DNA from 3 places in the Streptomyces sp. VNUA24 genome. Region 1 is predicted to be linked to each of the others. Evidence: riboswitches for the same ligand, from Rfam matches in the RefSeq annotation. Region 1 holds a riboswitch; each other region holds the start of a gene.
What was found. A riboswitch is a leader RNA that binds a small molecule or an ion and turns the genes downstream of it on or off. The one in region 1 is predicted to bind cyclic di-AMP.
Positions count from the first base shown of each region.

Region 2: linked by a shared signal. The riboswitch ahead of PYR72_RS28930 (transglycosylase family protein) and the one ahead of PYR72_RS20305 (LysM peptidoglycan-binding domain-containing protein) in region 1 are both predicted to bind cyclic di-AMP.
Region 3: linked by a shared signal. The riboswitch ahead of PYR72_RS32555 (hypothetical protein) and the one ahead of PYR72_RS20305 (LysM peptidoglycan-binding domain-containing protein) in region 1 are both predicted to bind cyclic di-AMP.

Region 1 covers NZ_CP119143.1:4,798,402-4,800,713, forward strand. Annotated here, with positions in the region: gene PYR72_RS20300 (polyprenyl synthetase family protein) at 1-395, opposite strand, end outside; cyclic di-AMP (ydaO/yuaA leader) riboswitch at 1,164-1,369, shown strand; gene PYR72_RS20305 (LysM peptidoglycan-binding domain-containing protein) at 1,374-2,126, shown strand; gene PYR72_RS20310 (Cof-type HAD-IIB family hydrolase) at 2,243-2,312, opposite strand, start outside.
Region 2 covers NZ_CP119143.1:6,749,017-6,751,328, reverse strand. Annotated here, with positions in the region: gene PYR72_RS28930 (transglycosylase family protein) at 322-1,014, opposite strand; cyclic di-AMP (ydaO/yuaA leader) riboswitch at 1,019-1,219, opposite strand; gene PYR72_RS28925 (transglycosylase family protein) at 1,402-2,312, opposite strand, start outside.
Region 3 covers NZ_CP119143.1:7,602,690-7,605,001, reverse strand. Annotated here, with positions in the region: gene PYR72_RS32565 (hypothetical protein) at 1-454, opposite strand, end outside; partial or broken gene PYR72_RS32560 (IS5/IS1182 family transposase) at 501-714, shown strand; cyclic di-AMP (ydaO/yuaA leader) riboswitch at 971-1,186, shown strand; gene PYR72_RS32555 (hypothetical protein) at 1,194-1,451, shown strand; gene PYR72_RS32550 (hypothetical protein) at 1,617-2,312, opposite strand, start outside.

The DNA of each region.
Region 1 (2,312 bases):
ACGTGCGAGGCGCGGGCGAAGAGGAAGTCGCCGGTGAGGACGGCGAGGGAGTTGTCCCAGCGGGCGTTGGCGCTCGGCACGCCCCGGCGCACCTCGGCCTCGTCCATCACGTCGTCGTGGTACAGCGTGGCGAGATGGGTCAGCTCGACCACCACCGCCGAGGGCACGACACCCGGCGCGTAGGGGTCGCCGAACTGCGCCGCGAGCATCACCAGCAGCGGGCGGAACCGCTTGCCCCCCGCGCGCAGCAGATGCTGGGCGGCCTCCTGGATGAACGGGACCTCGCTCTTGGTCGCCTCCAGCAGACCCTCCTCGACGGCCGCCATTCCGGCCTGGACATCGGCTTCGAGAGCCTGGTCCCGCGCGCTCAGCCCGAACGGCTCGACGACGGTCACGAGGGTTCTCCTGTCTGCTGACGTCTGATGACGGTCACACGGTCGGTCTAGGTCGCTCTCACGGTCGATGACACGGTTTGTCGATCTGTCGCTGTCATCACCCGAGTCAGCGTATCCGGTCACCTTTCGATCACCGCGAGCGCCCACGGCTTCGCCTGGAGTGGTATGGGACCGCACTCCTCCCATTCTTGATCAACTCATACACGCCGATATCCATCGACGCGCGTGCCGCACCCGTCCGCGCCCACCCGCGCGCCCGCCCACGCCCGGGCCCGCACCCCTGCCCGCGCCCACCCGCGACGCGTACCCGTTCTCCCCCGCGGAAACGCCTCCGCGCCCCGACCGCACCTCCAGCCACACCTCCAGCCACACCTCCGGCCGGCACCCCCGCCGCCCCCGGCCCGCCCCGGACCCACCATCCCCTTCACCACACGTCCCGATTTCGCCCCTTTTGAACCTGCCCCTCCAGGTCCGAGTTGACCGATTTACCACTTACCGTCATTTCACCCGACTCCTCCCGTGAGTTGAGTCACCAGCCCTCTCCGGCCCGCCACGCGACGCCCGCCCGCCATGCCGTCGACTTTCCCTTTGCGGTAGGCAAGTTGAGCCAGGAGACGAAGAGCCGATCTTGGGTCGAATCGCAGCAAACTCAAGGTCAACTGGACCAAAGCGCCAAACCAGGACTTGTTCCGATCGTGTGCTCTCGCATACGTTCACACCTCGTCCGGACGGACCGCCGAATCCTGCCGCCGCCCCGGACTCCCCACCCATCACCACTCATCCACGCACGGCAGGAGCGGGGGACCCAGGTAAGCCGTCGGTCCGAAGAACCCCCTTCGGACCGGCTAGGGGTGAAGCCACGCGCAGTACGCCCAGCGGACGCCGCACGCACAGCGGCCGCCGGGACGACGTGCGAGGCCGGGCATCTCCAGCCCGAACCCGACAGCTCACCTCGCAGGCGACGGAGAGGAATTCAGCATGCCCGCACAAGGCAAACACCGTCGTCCCAGAAGCAACGCGCTGACCCGTGGCCTCCTCGCCGCCGGCACCGGCGGGGCCGCGCTGGCCCTTCCGCTCACGGTCGCCACGACCGCGAACGCCGCCGCCCCGGCCCAGGCCGCCGCCTCCGTGCAGTCGGCCCCGCAGGCCGCGCCCGCCGCGGTGGTGCCCAAGGCCACGACGTACACCGTGGTCTCCGGCGACACGCTCTCCTCCATCGCCCGCAAGCACCACACCAAGGGCGGCTGGCAGCAGCTGTACAAGAACAACCGCGCGGCCATCGGCGACAACCCGGCGCTGATCCGCCCGGGCCTGAAGCTGAAGCTGAACGGCACCAAGCCGGCCGCGGCCAAGAAGGCGTCGACCGCGTCCAAGACGTCCACGGCCACGCAGGCGTCGGCCAAGACCTACGCGAACAACCTCGACGGCTGGATCCGCGAGTCGCTGGACATCATGGCGCAGAAGGGGATCCCCGGCACGTACAACGGGATCTACCGCAACGTCATGCGCGAGTCCTCGGGCAACCCGCTGGCCATCAACAACTGGGACTCCAACGCCGCCGCGGGCACCCCGTCGAAGGGCCTCCTCCAGGTCATCGACCCGACGTTCGCCGCGTACCACGTGTCCGGCACCCCGTACGACCCGTACGACCCGGTCGCGAACATCACGGCGGCGTGCAACTACGCCGCCGACCGGTACGGCTCGATCGACAACGTCTTCGGCGCCTACTGAGCCCTGCGGCTCATCCGCTCCATCTGCTCCATCTGCTCCATCTGCTCCATCTGCTCCATCTGCTCCATCTGCTCCATCTGCTCCCCTGGGCCGGCGGGCCCAGGGGAACAGCCCGTTCACGGGAAGAGCCGCTCCAGCACCACCGCGATGCCGTCGTCCTCGTTGGAGAGGGTCACCTCGTCGGCG
Region 2 (2,312 bases), 2.0 Mb from region 1:
CGACCGTCCCGTGGACAGACAGACCGTACCCATTGTTCCCGCCCGGAACAAAGGGGGGGTGAACAAGAGAAGTCGCCGACGGTGCAAAAAAAGCCCCGCCCCGGTGCGTACGGGGGAATGCGCACCGGGGCGGGGAGCCCGTGGGGACGGGGGGACGGCCCTCACGAGGTCTTCACTCTGGAGGACACGGATGTGAGCGGGCTGTGGTTCAGCCGGGGAGCGGCCTGATTTCCGGCCCGGCTGAACCTGCCCTCGCCTGCCCGGCCGTGGGGGCGGCCGTGGGGGCGGCAGGCGTGTGGCGGCCGTCGTGGACGCCGTGGGTCAGCTCAGGTGGAGCTGCTGGCCCGGGTAGATGAAGTCGGCGTCGTCGATGATGTCCTTGTTCAGCTCGAAGAGCTTCTCCCAGCCACCCTTGACGTGCTTCTTCGCGGCGATGCCGCTGAGGGTGTCGCCCTTGACGACCTTGTACTCGCCGTCGCCCTTCTTGACCTTCTTGCCGGTCGGGGTCTTGACGGTGGCGCGCTCGGAGGAGCGGGAGGCGCGGTTGCCCTCGGTGCTCTTCTTGGTGCTCTCCTGCGTGCTCTGCGAGGAGCCGGAGGAGTTCGTGGTGCCGGAGGAGGCGGGGGCGCCGTCGTACGAGGCGCCGGACAGGCCGACACCGCAGACCGGCCAGGCACCCTTGCCCTGGCCCGCGAGGACCTTCTCGGCGATCGCTATCTGCTGGGCCTTGCTCGCCTGGTTGGCGGTGGAGGCGTACTGCGTACCGCCGTAGGCGGCCCAGGTGGAGGCCGAGAACTGCAGGCCGCCGTAGTAGCCGTTGCCGGTGTTGATGGACCAGTTGCCGCCGGACTCGCACTGGGCGACGGCGTCCCACTCGGAGGCGGTGGCGGCCGAGGCGCTGCCGGCGGCCATCAGCGGGGCGGCGACGGCGGCGGCACCGGTGACGCCGACGACGGCGATGGCGCGAGCGGCCTTGGACGGGCGACGGTGCTTGCCCTTGCTGGAGAACAGCATGGAGAGATCCCCTCACCGACGCCTGCGAGGTGAGCTGTCGGGTTCGGGCCGGTTGAGTTGCCCGGCCGCGCACGCTCGCCTCTCGGCTCACGTCGCGCGGCTTCACCCCCAGCCGGTTCCGGTCGTTGCGCCCCCGAAGGGCCGCAACCGCCGGACCCGGCACTTACCTTGGGTCCCCCGCTCCTGCCTACGGCGCTTGACGCGACGACTGTTCCTCACGGCCGATGGCAGGATTCGGCGTGCCGACCGGGAGGGCCCGCTGTGGCGAGCGGTCACGACCGTAAACAGGTGATTGCCCGAATTTCAAAGACGATCAGGGGGTCTGTGATTCATCTCCCACGGAGATCAAAACGGGCAATCAGGGTCGAACCATGACCCGAACTGCCGCTACTTTTCGCCCGTTTCGGCACCGACTTCGAGGGTCTGACCGGGAAGGATGAGGTCCGGGTCGGTTCCGACCGTGCGCTCGTTCTCGGCGTACAGCGACCGCCACCCGCCGTCCAGGCCGAGCGAGTCCACAATGCCGGTCAGACTGTCCCCCACGCGGACGGTGTAGGCGCCCTCGACCGCCTCGCGCGAGGCGCCGCCGTCCCGTGAGGCGTGACGGCCGGAGGAGGTGCCGTCGGCGCGTGAGCCGTCGCCGGACTCCGCGGCGGAGCCGGTGTCCGTGCCGGATCCCTCGTCGGCGCTGGCGCCGCGGTGGCGGCCCGTACCGCTCTCGCCGTCGCCGGAGGCCGCGGAACCGTCGCTCCGGCGCGCGTCGTCCGACGTTCCGCCGCCGGACGTGCGGGAGTCGCCGTCGCCGGAGCCGGTGGAGTCCGCGGAGTCGGAGTCGGAGTCCGTGGTCGCCTTCGCGGAACCGTCGTCCGTGTCCGCGTCCGCGGACGGGGTCGGCGAGGCGGCCCGCTTCCCCGAGCCGTCGCCGGAGTCGGCGTCGTCGGTCGACTTGGCCGAGTCGGCCGAGTCCGGCGAAGCGGAGGAATCCGGCGAACCGGATGTACCGGAACCGCTGCCGGAGTTCGACGAGTCGTCCGCGACGCCGGTGTCCACGTCGGCGGAACCGGAGTCGCCGCCCAGGTTGTGGAGCAGTCCGCAGGTGGACCAGACGCCGACGCCCTGGTCGGCGAGGACCTTCTCGGCCACGGCTATCTGCTGGGAGCGGCTGGCCAGGTCCGCGGTCTTCGCGTACTCGAGGCCGCCGTACTTCTCCCAGTTGGCCTGGGTCAGCTGGAGACCGCCGTAGCGTCCGTTCCCGGTGTCCGCGCTCCAGAAGCCACCGCTCTCGCACTCCGCCACCT
Region 3 (2,312 bases), 2.8 Mb from region 1:
CGCCGCCGACGAATACCACGCTCAGCGCGAGGGCGGCTACACCGACGGCTGCCACTGCCCCCATCCCCGCCCAGAGGAAATGCTTGTTCTCGCGGTCCTTCTCGCCTACCCGCCGCACGTTTTCGTCGTAGCGGTCGTGGAGGGACTCCCGCTGTACCCAGCTGAGGTCATCACGACCGAGGTCGGCTCGCAGTGCGTCCCTCTGGTCCTGCGAAGCCTTGAAGAAGTGGTTCTGACTGTTCTCGTTGGCCGCGAGAGTAGACTTGTGGGCCTCTTTGACCGCATCGATATTGTCCTTGCCCAGGTCCTTGAAGGCAGGGAACTGCTCAATGATCTTGAGCCGCACTTTAGTGGGCATCTCGGGCATCGATGCCACGAAATTGAGCACCTTGTCCTTGGACAGGTTCCGCCAGTTCGAGATACCCAACTTCCGTTTGACTACTGCTTCGTCCACGTCGCCCTTTCCCTGACTTCGCCCATCGTCCTGTGAGGCATCCCGGATAGTAGCGGTTCCCACCGACAGGCCGGGGATCGTGTCGGTTGAGCTGCGGGATCACTTGGAACCTGTTACCGCAGCGCCAGCGGCGCTTCCGCAAATCCAGGTCGCCAGCCGTTGTAGGACCGGGATGTGTCTTGTACTTGCTGCACGTGAGGATCGGACGGAAGCATCTGCCGCGCGGCCCCGGTTCAGGCTCGGGCATGACATGGCGGCGCCGACAGCGCATGCCGTGGACCCCGTGACGCTGCCTCAACTCGAACTAGACGACATCCCTCAGATGGCGTAGGCGCAGCCCTACTTCCTGACCCGCACTCGCGCCCCGACAGCCGCCTGACCTGGGAAGTTCGCATACGTCCACCCGAACGGGTGAGTGGTGCGAAAGAACACAAACCCCTGGCCCTCCTGGGACTTTCGACCACGGATAGGCCAAGATCCCTCTAACGACAAGCCCTCGCCACCACGGTGAGGCGATCCGGGCGGACGCCGAATCCTGCCGCCGCCCGGATGACCGGTCGACAGATATATGCATCGGCAGGAGTGGAGGACCCAGCGTGACGGGTCGCCGGGACGGTCACACCATGACCGGACCGAGCAGCCCTTGGGATGAAGCCGCGTGTATGCGGCCGGGCAACTTCGCCAGCCCGAATCCGACAGGTCATCCTCCACAGGCGGCTGACGCGAAGGTACAGCCGTCATGTCAACGACGCAGAACAACCCCCAGCCCTCCGGAACCAGCTCCAACGGAGACGGGGGTGATGGGTCCAAGATCCGCAAGTTTGAAGCCGCAGTCATTGTCCTTGTGGGAATCATCGGTGGTTTCTCCGCAGCGACAGGACGACGGATCATGGACCACGTCTCGAATTTCGAGGCGATTTACACAGGCTGCCTAGCAGCAGCCGGATTGTGCGGCTTCATCATCCTGATGTTGAGGTTCATCCGGGGGCAATCTTGACCCGTTAGCACAGCAGGAGGGGCCTTGGCATCTGGCCAAGGCCCTCTTCCTGCACCCCTCTTGACATGAGGTCATAGCACCGAATTCACGCGGCTATGGCCGATTCAAGATATCGTGGGCGCCACTTGAGATCGGGACAGCTCCGAGTTGCCATGATCGAGCCAGTCAGGTGATCGCCTGGCCGATGTAGTCGTCGGCCGAGCCGCAGTCCTCTACCAACAGATAGGCGACGTTGCTGCTGCTGGCGGCGAGCGTCCATGTCTGTGCGACTCCTCCTTGAGCCCCGGTCCAGCACAGTGCGGCCGTGACGTCGCTGCCTGTCGTGTTGGTCAGGATGGTCTGGACGGAAACGGCTGCGTTCGCTGTGGAGGCTTGCAGATTGTTGACCCGTATCTGGTCCTTGTAAATCGTTCCGGACACGCTGTTCTTGCGGATTCGGTATAGCGCGTAGCTGTCACTGGCCGCACTATGCAGTGCCCAGAGGGAGACGCGGTAGGCGCGGCCGGCCTTGAACGTGATGCTGCCGGTGGCGATGAGGGGCGTCTCCGCGCTGGAGAAGGTGACGTTCGCGGTCAGTGTCTTCTGCGCGACAAATCCGCGCCCCTGGGATTTGCCGTAGACGCTGAGGTCTCGGTCGATCGCGAATCCGCTGGATGTGAGCTTGGCAGTGGCCTGGGCGGATGCGGACGGCGCATCGCGGACGTGCAGTTCGATGGATGATCCGGCGTCCGATGTATCGGCGCCGTAGCCGCTGATGTAGGCAACTCCGTTCCCGCTCAGATCGTTTGCGTAGAGGTTGAAGACTCCTCCCGAATAGCCCGGCACGTGGCTTTGCAGGAACACCCCTGTTTCCTGGATCGA